2 regions of the Janibacter melonis genome follow, and region 2 is predicted to be linked to the other one. Evidence: predicted binding sites of a transcription regulator. Region 2 holds the regulator's gene; the other holds the start of a gene.
The links. The regulator LexA, encoded in region 2, represses DNA repair genes until DNA is damaged. The targets are predictions, from matches to a motif close to TCGAACANNTGTTCGA.
Positions count from the first base shown of each region.

Region 1: recA (recombinase RecA) is a predicted target of LexA. The motif match lies at 3,355-3,370, and genes of this name have one in related genera.

Region 1 is NZ_CP044548.2:393,842-398,783, reverse strand. Features, by position in the region: gene EEW87_RS01920 (alpha/beta hydrolase family protein) at 1-435, opposite strand, end outside; gene EEW87_RS01915 (hypothetical protein) at 432-1,316, opposite strand; gene EEW87_RS01910 (regulatory protein RecX) at 1,420-2,070, opposite strand; gene recA (recombinase RecA) at 2,112-3,179, opposite strand; gene EEW87_RS01900 (VOC family protein) at 3,436-3,888, shown strand; gene EEW87_RS01895 (DinB family protein) at 3,861-4,622, opposite strand; gene thpR (RNA 2',3'-cyclic phosphodiesterase) at 4,626-4,942, opposite strand, start outside.
Region 2 is NZ_CP044548.2:1,197,673-1,202,614, forward strand. Features, by position in the region: gene EEW87_RS05665 (vitamin B12-dependent ribonucleotide reductase) at 1-81, opposite strand, end outside; gene nrdR (transcriptional regulator NrdR) at 220-690, opposite strand; gene EEW87_RS05675 (LysM peptidoglycan-binding domain-containing protein) at 1,090-1,479, opposite strand; gene lexA (transcriptional repressor LexA) at 1,726-2,466, shown strand; gene EEW87_RS05685 (NAD-dependent protein deacetylase) at 2,539-3,375, opposite strand; gene EEW87_RS05690 (LysR family transcriptional regulator) at 3,536-4,438, shown strand; gene EEW87_RS16795 (hypothetical protein) at 4,443-4,583, opposite strand; gene EEW87_RS16800 (ComEA family DNA-binding protein) at 4,742-4,942, shown strand, end outside.

The DNA.
Region 1 (4,942 bases), 800 kb from region 2:
CTCCTCGGCACGAGCCCCGAGCCACTCCGCGCCGTCGGCGACGGTGTCGACCACCTCCTCACCCGCGCCGAGGAGGTCGTCGGCGAGATCGCCCGCGCCCTCCCACGCGTCCTGCCACCAGGGCCGGTCGGGCGACTCGTGGGCCACCGGCACCGACGGGGCGCGACCGCCGCTCGCGCCCTCCTGGTCGGCGACCTGGCGCTCGAGGTCGTCGGCGGCCGAGCGCAGCGCGCGAGCCGCGGCCGAGATCGACGGCGCGGCCTGCTGCCACCCCCGGGCGAAGTCCTCGACGTCGCCCCCGGCCCAGCACCCGTCGAGGACGCGCAGCATCGCGGTGCCGCTCGTGCCGACGTCGTCGGCGCGGCCCGCCTGGTCGGCCAGGTGCGCGGCCACCTCGAGCACGAGCGCGGGGTCGAGGCCCTCGGTGACGCTCATGCCCCGACCTGCCCGGTGATCGCCTCGTCGACGAGAGCGTGGGCGCCGGTGACGAGGTAGCGCAGCTGCGCGGCGACATCACCCGGCTCGACCCCGACGACATCGGGGGTCCCGGACGCCGTGCGCACGGCGCACAGGTGCTCGTCGGCGAGCACCCAGTGGCCGCTGCCCACCGGCACGGCGACGTCCGCACCGGTGCGCGCCAGGACGGTGAGAGCGACCTGGGCCTCGCCGCCAGCGAGCACCGCCGACAGCTCGGGGTCGTCGACGGCAGACTCGAGGACGGCGCCGGGGGTGCGCCCGAGCGGGTCAGCCTCGACGCGTCGACGCAGGTCCTCGGCGACACCGCGCGGCGGGGCGAGATGGCGCTCCCGGCTCAGCGGGGTCACGTGAGCGGCTGCCCGCAGCGCTTCGTGGGGAGGCAGCACCCGGCGCACCGCCGCCCAGAGCTGCTCGGGGTCCACCGCGACGAGCTCGACGGCGCCCTCTCGGCCCGCCGGCTCGTAGCCCTCGGCCGTGGCGCGCAGGCGGACCCGCTGGGTGCGCACGAGCGCGATGCCGGGCAGCAGGGCGATGTCGCTCTCGAAGGAGACGAGGTCCTGGCGGGCGACGACCCGCACCTGCACCGGCGCTCCCGGGGCCGCCGCGAGGACACGAGCCCACGACGGGCGCAGCGTCCCACCGCTCGCGATCTCGGCGCGCTCCAGCTCCGCCCATGCTCCCTCCAGCGCCGGCACGTCCTGGCCGGTGGCCGCGGCGAGGGCGGTCTCGAAGGCCGGCAGGCTGACCCGCCGGATGGTCATCGAGCGGGTCCCGCCCCCGCCCTGGTGCTCGTGCTCGTGGTCGTGGTCGTGGTCGTGCTCGTGACCGCTCGTGCCCATGCCCGCTCCCTCGCCGGTGTGCCAGCGACGCTAGGGCGGGCCCCTCGCGGTGGGGAATGGGGAGCGCTCCCCGTGCCGGGGTGCGACAGGGTGCGCGCGCCGGTCAGTCGCGCTGGTGCTCGGGCAGCGCGTCGAGGGACTCGGCGATCACCTGACGGGAGATCTCCGAGGAGTAGCCCTTGCGGGCGAGCATCCCCGCGAGCCGGCGGGTCTGCACGACACGCTCGAGGCCGTGCATCGAGCGCAGCTTCTTCGCGACGAGCTCACGGGCCACGTCGCGCTCGTCGTCGACGCCGATCTGGGCGAGCACCCCGCTCGCCGTCTCGTCGTCGACCCCCTTCGCCCGCAGCTCGTGCTGCAGCGCCCGCCGGGCCAGGCCCCGACCGGTGCGCTTGGAGCGCACGAACATCTGCGCGTACGCCTCGTCGTCGACGAGGCCCACGTGCTCCATGCGGTCGAGCACCTCGGCGGCGACGTCGTCGGGGCAGCCCTTGCGCCGCAGCGTGCGCTCGAGCTCGGCGCGCGACTTCGGCGACCCGGTGAGCGCCCGCAGCACGACGGCCCGGGCCACCGCCCGGGGGTCGGCATCGTCGTCGGGCGCCTCGGGCGGCGGGGGCCCGCTCGGCGCACTCGGCGCGCTCTGCCCGCCCGGGGTCGGCTCCCCCGCCTGGGCACGCGCGACCGCCGCGCGCAGCCGCTCCAGGGTCTGCTCCTGGGGCGTGCCGGGCGCGGCGGTCTCGTCGGTGCTGCTCATCGCGGGCGATCAGCTCTGCGTGACGGCGTCAGCCGGTGCGATCAGAAGTCGACCGGGACGTCGACGCTGCCCTCGGGCTCCTCGACCGGGACCCCGATGCCGAGCTTGGTCTTGATCTTGACCTCGATCTCGTCGGCGAGCTGCGGGTTGTCCTTCAAGAAGTTGCGGGCGTTCTCCTTGCCCTGGCCGAGCTGGTCGCCCTCGTACGTGTACCAGGCACCGGCCTTGCGCACGAAGCCGTGGTCGACGCCCTGGTCGATGAGACCGCCCTCGCGGGAGATGCCCTGCCCGTAGAGGATGTCGAACTCCGCCTGCTTGAAGGGCGGGGAGACCTTGTTCTTGACGACCTTGACGCGGGTGCGGTTGCCGACCGGCTCGCTGCCGTCCTTGAGCGTCTCGATGCGCCGGACGTCGAGACGCACGGATGCGTAGAACTTCAGCGCCTTGCCACCGGTCGTCGTCTCCGGGGAGCCGAACATCACGCCGATCTTCTCGCGGAGCTGGTTGATGAAGATCGCCGTCGTGCCCGAGGTGTTGAGCGCACCGGTGATCTTGCGCAGCGCCTGGCTCATGAGACGGGCCTGGAGACCGACGTGGCTGTCGCCCATCTCGCCCTCGATCTCGGCGCGCGGCACGAGCGCCGCCACCGAGTCGATGACGATGATGTCGAGAGCACCGGAGCGGATGAGCATGTCGGCGATCTCGAGCGCCTGCTCACCGGTGTCGGGCTGGGAGACGAGGAGTGCGTCGGTGTCGACGCCGAGCTTCTTGGCGTAATCGGGGTCGAGGGCGTGCTCGGCGTCGATGAAGGCCGCGATGCCACCGGCGCGCTGGGCGCTGGCGACGGCGTGGAGAGCGACCGTCGTCTTGCCGCTCGACTCGGGGCCGTAGATCTCGACGACCCGGCCGCGGGGCAGCCCGCCGATGCCGAGCGCGATGTCGAGGGAGATCGACCCGGTCGGGATGACGGCGATGGGCGGCCGGACGTCGTCGCCCAGGCGCATGATCGCGCCCTTGCCGTGCGACTTCTCGATCTGGCCCATGACGGAGTCGAGGGACTTCAGCTTCTGCTCGTGGAGCTTGGTGTCGATGGCGGTGACATCAGCCATGCCAGGTACCTGCCTGTTCTTGCTCGGGTCGGGCGCGCCCACCGGCGAACCGTCGCACGGTCGGTCTCGTCGTGCTGTCGGGTCAGACGCTAGGGACCACCACCGACAACGACCCCAGCCGCCGTGAGGCTGTGGATACTGATGCCGTCGGGATGACCGCTGTGCACAAACCTAGCCGAACAGGTGTTCGAGGTCGTGCACCGACGCGCCGGACGGCGTGTCGGGCCGCCGACGGCCGCCACGAGGAGGACACGCGATGACGACCCAGCCCGGGAGCAGGCCCGACGAGGGCGACGAGGTCCCCCTCCCCCGCCTGTGCCAGACCGTCCTCGACACCACCGACGCCCGAGCCCTCGCCGAGTTCTACCGCCGTCTCCTCGGCCTCGTCTACCGACCCGGCGACGAGCCGCCGGCCGACGGCGAGCGCGACGTTGCCGACTGGCTCGTCCTTCGCCAGCCCGACGGCGGCCGGGCGCTGGCCTTCCAGCAGGTCGAGCGGCTCACCCCGACGACGTGGCCCGACGACGACGTGCCGATGCAGCTCCACGTCGACTGCACCGTCCCCGACGTCCCCGCCCTCGAGGCGAACCTGCGCCGTGCCCTCGACCTCGGCGGCCGGCTCGTCCTCGACCGCTCGCAGGACCCCGAGGAGCCCCTCTACGTCGTCGCCGACCCGGCCGGTCACCCCTTCTGCATGTTCGTCGGCTGAGCGTCCGACGACGCCGACCGGGCCTGGAGCAGGTCGAGGTCGCGCACCGCGTAGCGCTGGTGCTCCCACTCCTCGTCGAGGATCGTGCGCAGGCACGACAGCGTCGTCTCCGCGTGCTGCGGCGCCCAGGGGTTGGCCCGCACCTGGGCGAGGTCGTCGGCGACGAGCGTCGCGAGGTGCTCACGGACCATCCGCTGACGCCCTGCCCGCGCCTCGAGCACCTCCTCGTACGTCGGCTGCCGCGTCGTGAAGACCGACATGTCGTAGCCGTCGGCCTCGTACTCGGCGTGCGGCTGGCCGAGGGGGTGGTAGGGCTGATCCAGCCCGAGCACCGCGCGCCCGAGCCACGTGTCGGTCGCCATGACGAGATGGCGCAAGGTCTGCGCGAAGGACCACTCGTCGTCGACGCTCGCATCGACCGTGCCGGCCGGCATCGTCGCGACCCGGTCGAGGACCCGGGCCCAGGAGGCCTCCAGCGCCGCCCACGCCGCCCGCAGCCCCTCGGGGTCGCTCGCGCGTCGCAGCGACCGGCCGGGCATCCGGGCGTCGAGCTCGGCGTCGACCAGCGGGGCCACGTCCACGCCGTTGACGACGAGCGAGGCGCCGCCGCCGAGCAGCCACGGGGCCTCGATCTCGGCACCGTCGACCTCGACCGAGCGCAGCACCGCCCCCGACAGGTCGACCCGCTCGAAGCGGGCCCCGCTGAGATCCACGTCGACGAAGCGCTCGGCCATGCGTCAACCCTCGCGCAGCGCCTCTCCCGGCGGCAACGGGTCCGCTCCGAGCGGCAGGGTCGCGACGACCTCGTGACGGGGTCGCCCCTTCGCCCCTTCGCCGAGGAAGGAGGCGACGAGCTCGACCTCGTCGACGACGAAGGGGTCCGCCTGCCACGCGTCGAGGACCCGCAGCCACCGCGTCGCCTCGACCGGTCGCCGCAGCCGCGCGAGGGTGAGATGGGGCACGAAGGCCCGCCCGTCCGGGCTCGCCCCCGACACCGAGGCAGCGGCCCGGCACCCGCGGGCGAGCCGGGCCAGCGGGTCCTGGGCGGCGTCGT
Region 2 (4,942 bases):
GGTGGTGTAGATGCGCTCGACCGTGATGCCGCGGTTCTTCGCGGATCGACGGGTGCTGGGCTTGCCGGCGGTCTCGGTCATGGTCCCTCTCTCGGTGGTGCGTGGTCTGCAGGTGGAGCTGCTCATGTGGTGCTGGGTGGTGCGGCGTGCAAGGGAAGACCTCGCATCGAGCGTGTCACCGGGTACCGACAGCCCGATCGCGTGCCGGTACCCGGGGGTCTAGGGGGCGTCCTGCGCGAGAGCGGTGTGCTCGGCGCGCAGCAGGGTGATGGCGGCCTCGAAGTCCTCGAGCGAGTCGAAGGCCTGGTAGACGCTCGCGAAGCGCAGGTAGGCGACCTCGTCGAGCTCGCGCAGCGGGCCGAGGATCGCCATCCCGATCTCGTGGGCGTCGATCTCGGCGCTGCCCTGCGCCCGTACGGCCTCCTCGACGCGCTGGGCGAGCAGGGCCAGCTGGTCCTCGGTGACCGGTCGGCCCTGGCAGGCCTTGCGGACGCCGACGAGGACCTTGGCCCGGCTGAAGGGCTCCGCCGCACCCGAGCGCTTCGTCACGCTCAGGCTCGCGCTCTCGAGCGTGGTGAAGCGCCGGTTGCACTCGGGGCACTGCCGACGGCGACGGATCGAGGACCCGTCGTCGGCCGTGCGCGAGTCGATGACGCGAGAGTCGGTGTGACGGCAGAAGGGGCAGTGCACGATGCTCTCCTCTCGGGCACGGTGGCACAGGTCGGGCACCGGCTCACCAGCACGAGGCGTGTCGCCAGCTGTGGACCGGGGTGTGGATCAGGGCGGTTCTGCTGTGGACATCTGTCGACAACCGGTGGACAACTCCGCCTCACATGTGCACTACATGTGGACGAATGACATCGGTGCAACCACTAGATGTAGTGCCATTTCATCACGCCCACCACCACGCACGCAAGACCCGGCGAACCCCCGGGCGAGAAGTCCCGGGATACCGGGCGAGACGCCGACGCGAGCCCCGTCGACAGCCGGCGGGGACAGCACGACGGCCGCACCCGGTGGAGGTGCGGCCGTCGCCGTCGCCCGGGTCGGGTCGAGGGACCCGGGTGGTCTGGTGATCCGTCGTGACGGTCAGCGCGTCGGGATGACGAGCTCCTGGCCGGCGTGGACGAAGGGGGTGCTCAGCGCGTTCTCCGAGCGGATCGCCGAGACGGCCGCGCTCGTGGGCACGCCGGGCATCTGGCTGGCGGCGACGTCGCTGAGGGTCTGCCCCTGCTCGACGGTGACGGTCGTGGCCGCAGCGGCCTCGCCGCCCGCGGTCGCGATGCCGGTGCCGAGCGCGAGCAGGGCCGCGACGGCGATCGTCGTGAGCGCGAGGCGACCCCGACGGGTCACCCGCAGCTCGGTGGGGACGTCGGTCCCCGTCGGCACGGACACGAGGTGGCGCTCGGCCCGGCGCGGGTCGCGCAGCGCCGAGGGCCGGGCAGCGTGCTGCGGGGCCTGGACGGTGAGTGCGCTCATGGTCTCCTCCTGGTCGTCTGGTCGAACCGGTGTTCGACGAGGCGTCTGCACGATGTCTAGCACAGGTGTTCGAGCGAGAACAAGACACGCTCGAACATGTGTTTGATCTAGACCGGGCCGAGCACTACCGTCGGCCACACGGGAGAGACAACCAGCGAGCACCGACAACGCTGTCCTCCCCCGCAGGAGCAGGCCACCAGCCGCCCCCTCACGGGTCGCGGCGCGAGCGAGACAGCGAGGGGCGCGATGAGCGAGGACAACATCCGCACGTTGCCGGTGCGGGACAACGGCGAGGGGCTGACCGCCCGGCAGGTCAAGGTCCTCGAGGTGATCCGCAGCGCGGTCGCGACGCGGGGCTACCCGCCGAGCCTGCGCGAGATCGGCGACGCGGTCGGGCTGACGAGCCCGAGCTCGGTGGCCCACCAGCTGACCGCGCTCGAGCGCAAGGGCTACCTACGCCGTGACCCCAACCGGCCCCGCGCCATCGAGGTCGTCTCCCCCGATGCGCCCCGCTCCCCCGAGGGCGACGCGCAGACCCACGACATCGCCGGCTACCGCGGTGGCGCCAGCCCCCACGACCCCGACGCGACGGGCAGCGGGGACGCCCACCCCGCCGCGACGTACGTGCCGGTGCTCGGCCAGATCGCCGCGGGCGTGCCGATCGTCGCCGAGGAGAGCGTCGAGGAGGTCTTCCCCCTGCCGAAGCAGGTCGTCGGCGAGGGCTCCCTCTTCCTCCTGCGCGTCGTCGGCGACTCGATGATCGAGGCCGCGATCTGCGACGGCGACTGGGTCGTCGTGCGCCAGCAGCCGACGGCCGACAACGGCGACATCGTCGCGGCGATGCTCGACGACGAGGCGACGGTCAAGACCTTCAAGCGACGTGACGGCAAGGTGTGGCTGCTCCCCCACAACCCCGCCTTCGAGCCGATCGACGGCGACCACGCGACGATCCTCGGCAAGGTCACCGCGGTCCTGCGCCGCATCTGAGCCTGGCGCGCCGCCCCGGCCGGACGGGCCCGCCCCTGCACGGGGCGGGCCCGTCCTGCGTGGCGGGGCCGGTCAGCCGACCTGTGCGCTGGCGCGGGCCAGCGCGTCCAGGCTCGTGTCGAGCGAGCCGTCGACCCGGTGGGTCGCGAGGTCGTCACCGCGCGTGCGTCCCCTCGTGATGATGACGACCGGCGTGCCGAGCTTGGCGGCCCGCCGCACGAAGCGCAGGCCGGACATGACCTGCAGGCTCGACCCGAGCACGAGCAGGCTCGGCGCCGCCTCCGTGAGCGCGAAGCAGTGCTCGACGAGCGGCTTGTCGACCGAGCCGCCGAAGAAGACGACGTCGGGCTTGAGCATGTCCGACCCGCACACGAGGCAGAGCGGCGCCTCGAAGGCCTCGACCTCGACCTCCTCGAGGCGCACGTCGCCGTCGGGTCGGATCTCGTCGCTGTCCGCGTCGAAGCCGGGGTTGCGCTGCGCCATCCGCTCGTCGAGCGCGGCCCGGGCCTCCCGGGCGCCGCACGCGAGGCAGACCACCTCGGCCAGGCTCCCGTGCAGCTCGACGACACCGGTGCTGCCGGCCGCCTGGTGCAGGCCGTCGACGTTCTGGGTGATGACGCTGCCGACCTGACCGCGCTCCTGCAGGTGCGTGACGAGCTCGTGGGCGCGGTTGGGCCGGGCCGCGCTGAAGCGGCGCCACCCCACGTAGCTGCGCGCCCAGTAGCGCCGCCGGGCGGCGCTGCTGCCGACGAACTCCGAGAGGTGCATCGGCGTCACCCGGCGCGTGCCGTCCGGACCGCGGTAGTCGGGGATCCCCGAGTCGGTCGACATCCCCGCGCCGGTGAGGGCCAGCGCCGGCCCGCGGCTCAGCACGTCGGCGATCTCGCGGAAGGTCTCGGGGGTGCTCACCGCACCAGTATCCGCCCGGACCTCGCGTGCACGGCGGGCGAAGGGGGTGCCCCCACCAGGTGGTGGTGGGCACCCCTTCGTCCGGTCCCGCCCGCCCGTCCTGCGCGCGAGGCTCCCGGCGCCGCTCGGAGCGCGCCGGGGCTGCGGCTATCGTGACCGCATGATCGACGCTGCAGGGCTGCGGGTGATGCGCGCCATCGCTGACGAGGGCAGCTTCACCGCCGCCGCGCTCGCGCTCGGGTACTCCCAGCCGGCGGTCTCGCAGATGGTGCGCCGTCTCGAGCAGCGCACCGGCACGGTGCTCGTCGAGAAGGTCGGTCGCTCGGTGCGCCTCACCGAGGCGGGCGAGGTGCTCGCCCGGCACGCCGGACCGGTCCTCGCCGCGCTCGACGCCGCCGAGGAAGAGGTGGCAGCCATCGCCGGCCTGCGCGCCGGTCGGGTCCGGCTGATGGCCTTCCCGAGCTCGTCGGTCACCCTCGTGCCCCGCGCCCTCGCCGCGGTGCGCCGCGCGCACCCGGACGTCAAGGTCACCTTCACCGAGGCCGAGCCGCCCGAGTCGCTCGCGGCGCTGCGCGGCGGCGACTGCGACCTCGCGGTCGCCTTCAGCTACGACGGCACCGACCTCGGGCGGGGCGAGGACCTCGAGGGCTTCGTCGTCCACCCCCTCCTCACCGAGGAGGTGGGCATCGCCCTGCCGAAGGGGCACCGCCTCGCCGAGGAGGAGCGGGTCGACCTCTCCGACCTCTCGGAGGAGGAGTGGATCGCGGGCTGCCCGCGATGTCGCGGTCACCTGCTGCAGATCTCGCACGACGCGGGCTTCGCCCCACGCGTCGCCTTCGAGACCGAGGACTACGTCGCGGTGCAGGGCTTCGTCGCCGCGGGGCTGGGCGTCGCGCTCATCCCCGACATCATCCGCGAGGCCACGGCCAACGACGACGTCGTCGTGCGCCCGCTCAACCCGCCGACCCGGCGCCACATCCACGTCGTGACGACCGAGGACCTCCAGCGCGTGCCGGCCGTGCAGGCCGCGGTCACCGCTCTCGTCGACGCCGCGGCCCGCTGAGGGCCTAGCTGCTCGCGCCGGCCTCGGCGTGCTGGCCGTCGCACCACTGCTCGTCGGGGACCTGCGCGCGCACCTGGTCGACGTGCTCGCCGCAGCCGGCCCAGGTCGTCTTGCCGCAGACCTCGCACGGGACGGGTCGGCACATGAGGATCACGCTCCTGCTCGATCGGGACTGATGTCACCGCGAGGGTAGCCCCCGCGGGTCTCGTCCCCCTCACCCACAGGGGCCCCTCGGCGCGGTCCGCCGTCCACAGCCTGCCGTGGTGGCCTGCTGCGAGCCCCCGGCGTTCGTAACGTCGCGCCATGCGCAGACCGGACGAGCCCAGCGAGCGCCTGCGACGCATCCTCGACGGCGTCGAGGACGCCCGCGCCACCGACCCCGCAGACGGCGACCCCGACCTCGGCCCCGATCTCCTCGACGCGGGGGCACGAGACGCGCCGGTGCTCCCGCCGCCCCGGCCGCTGACCCTGCCGTCGGGCATCGCGACAGCCCGCTGGCGTGTC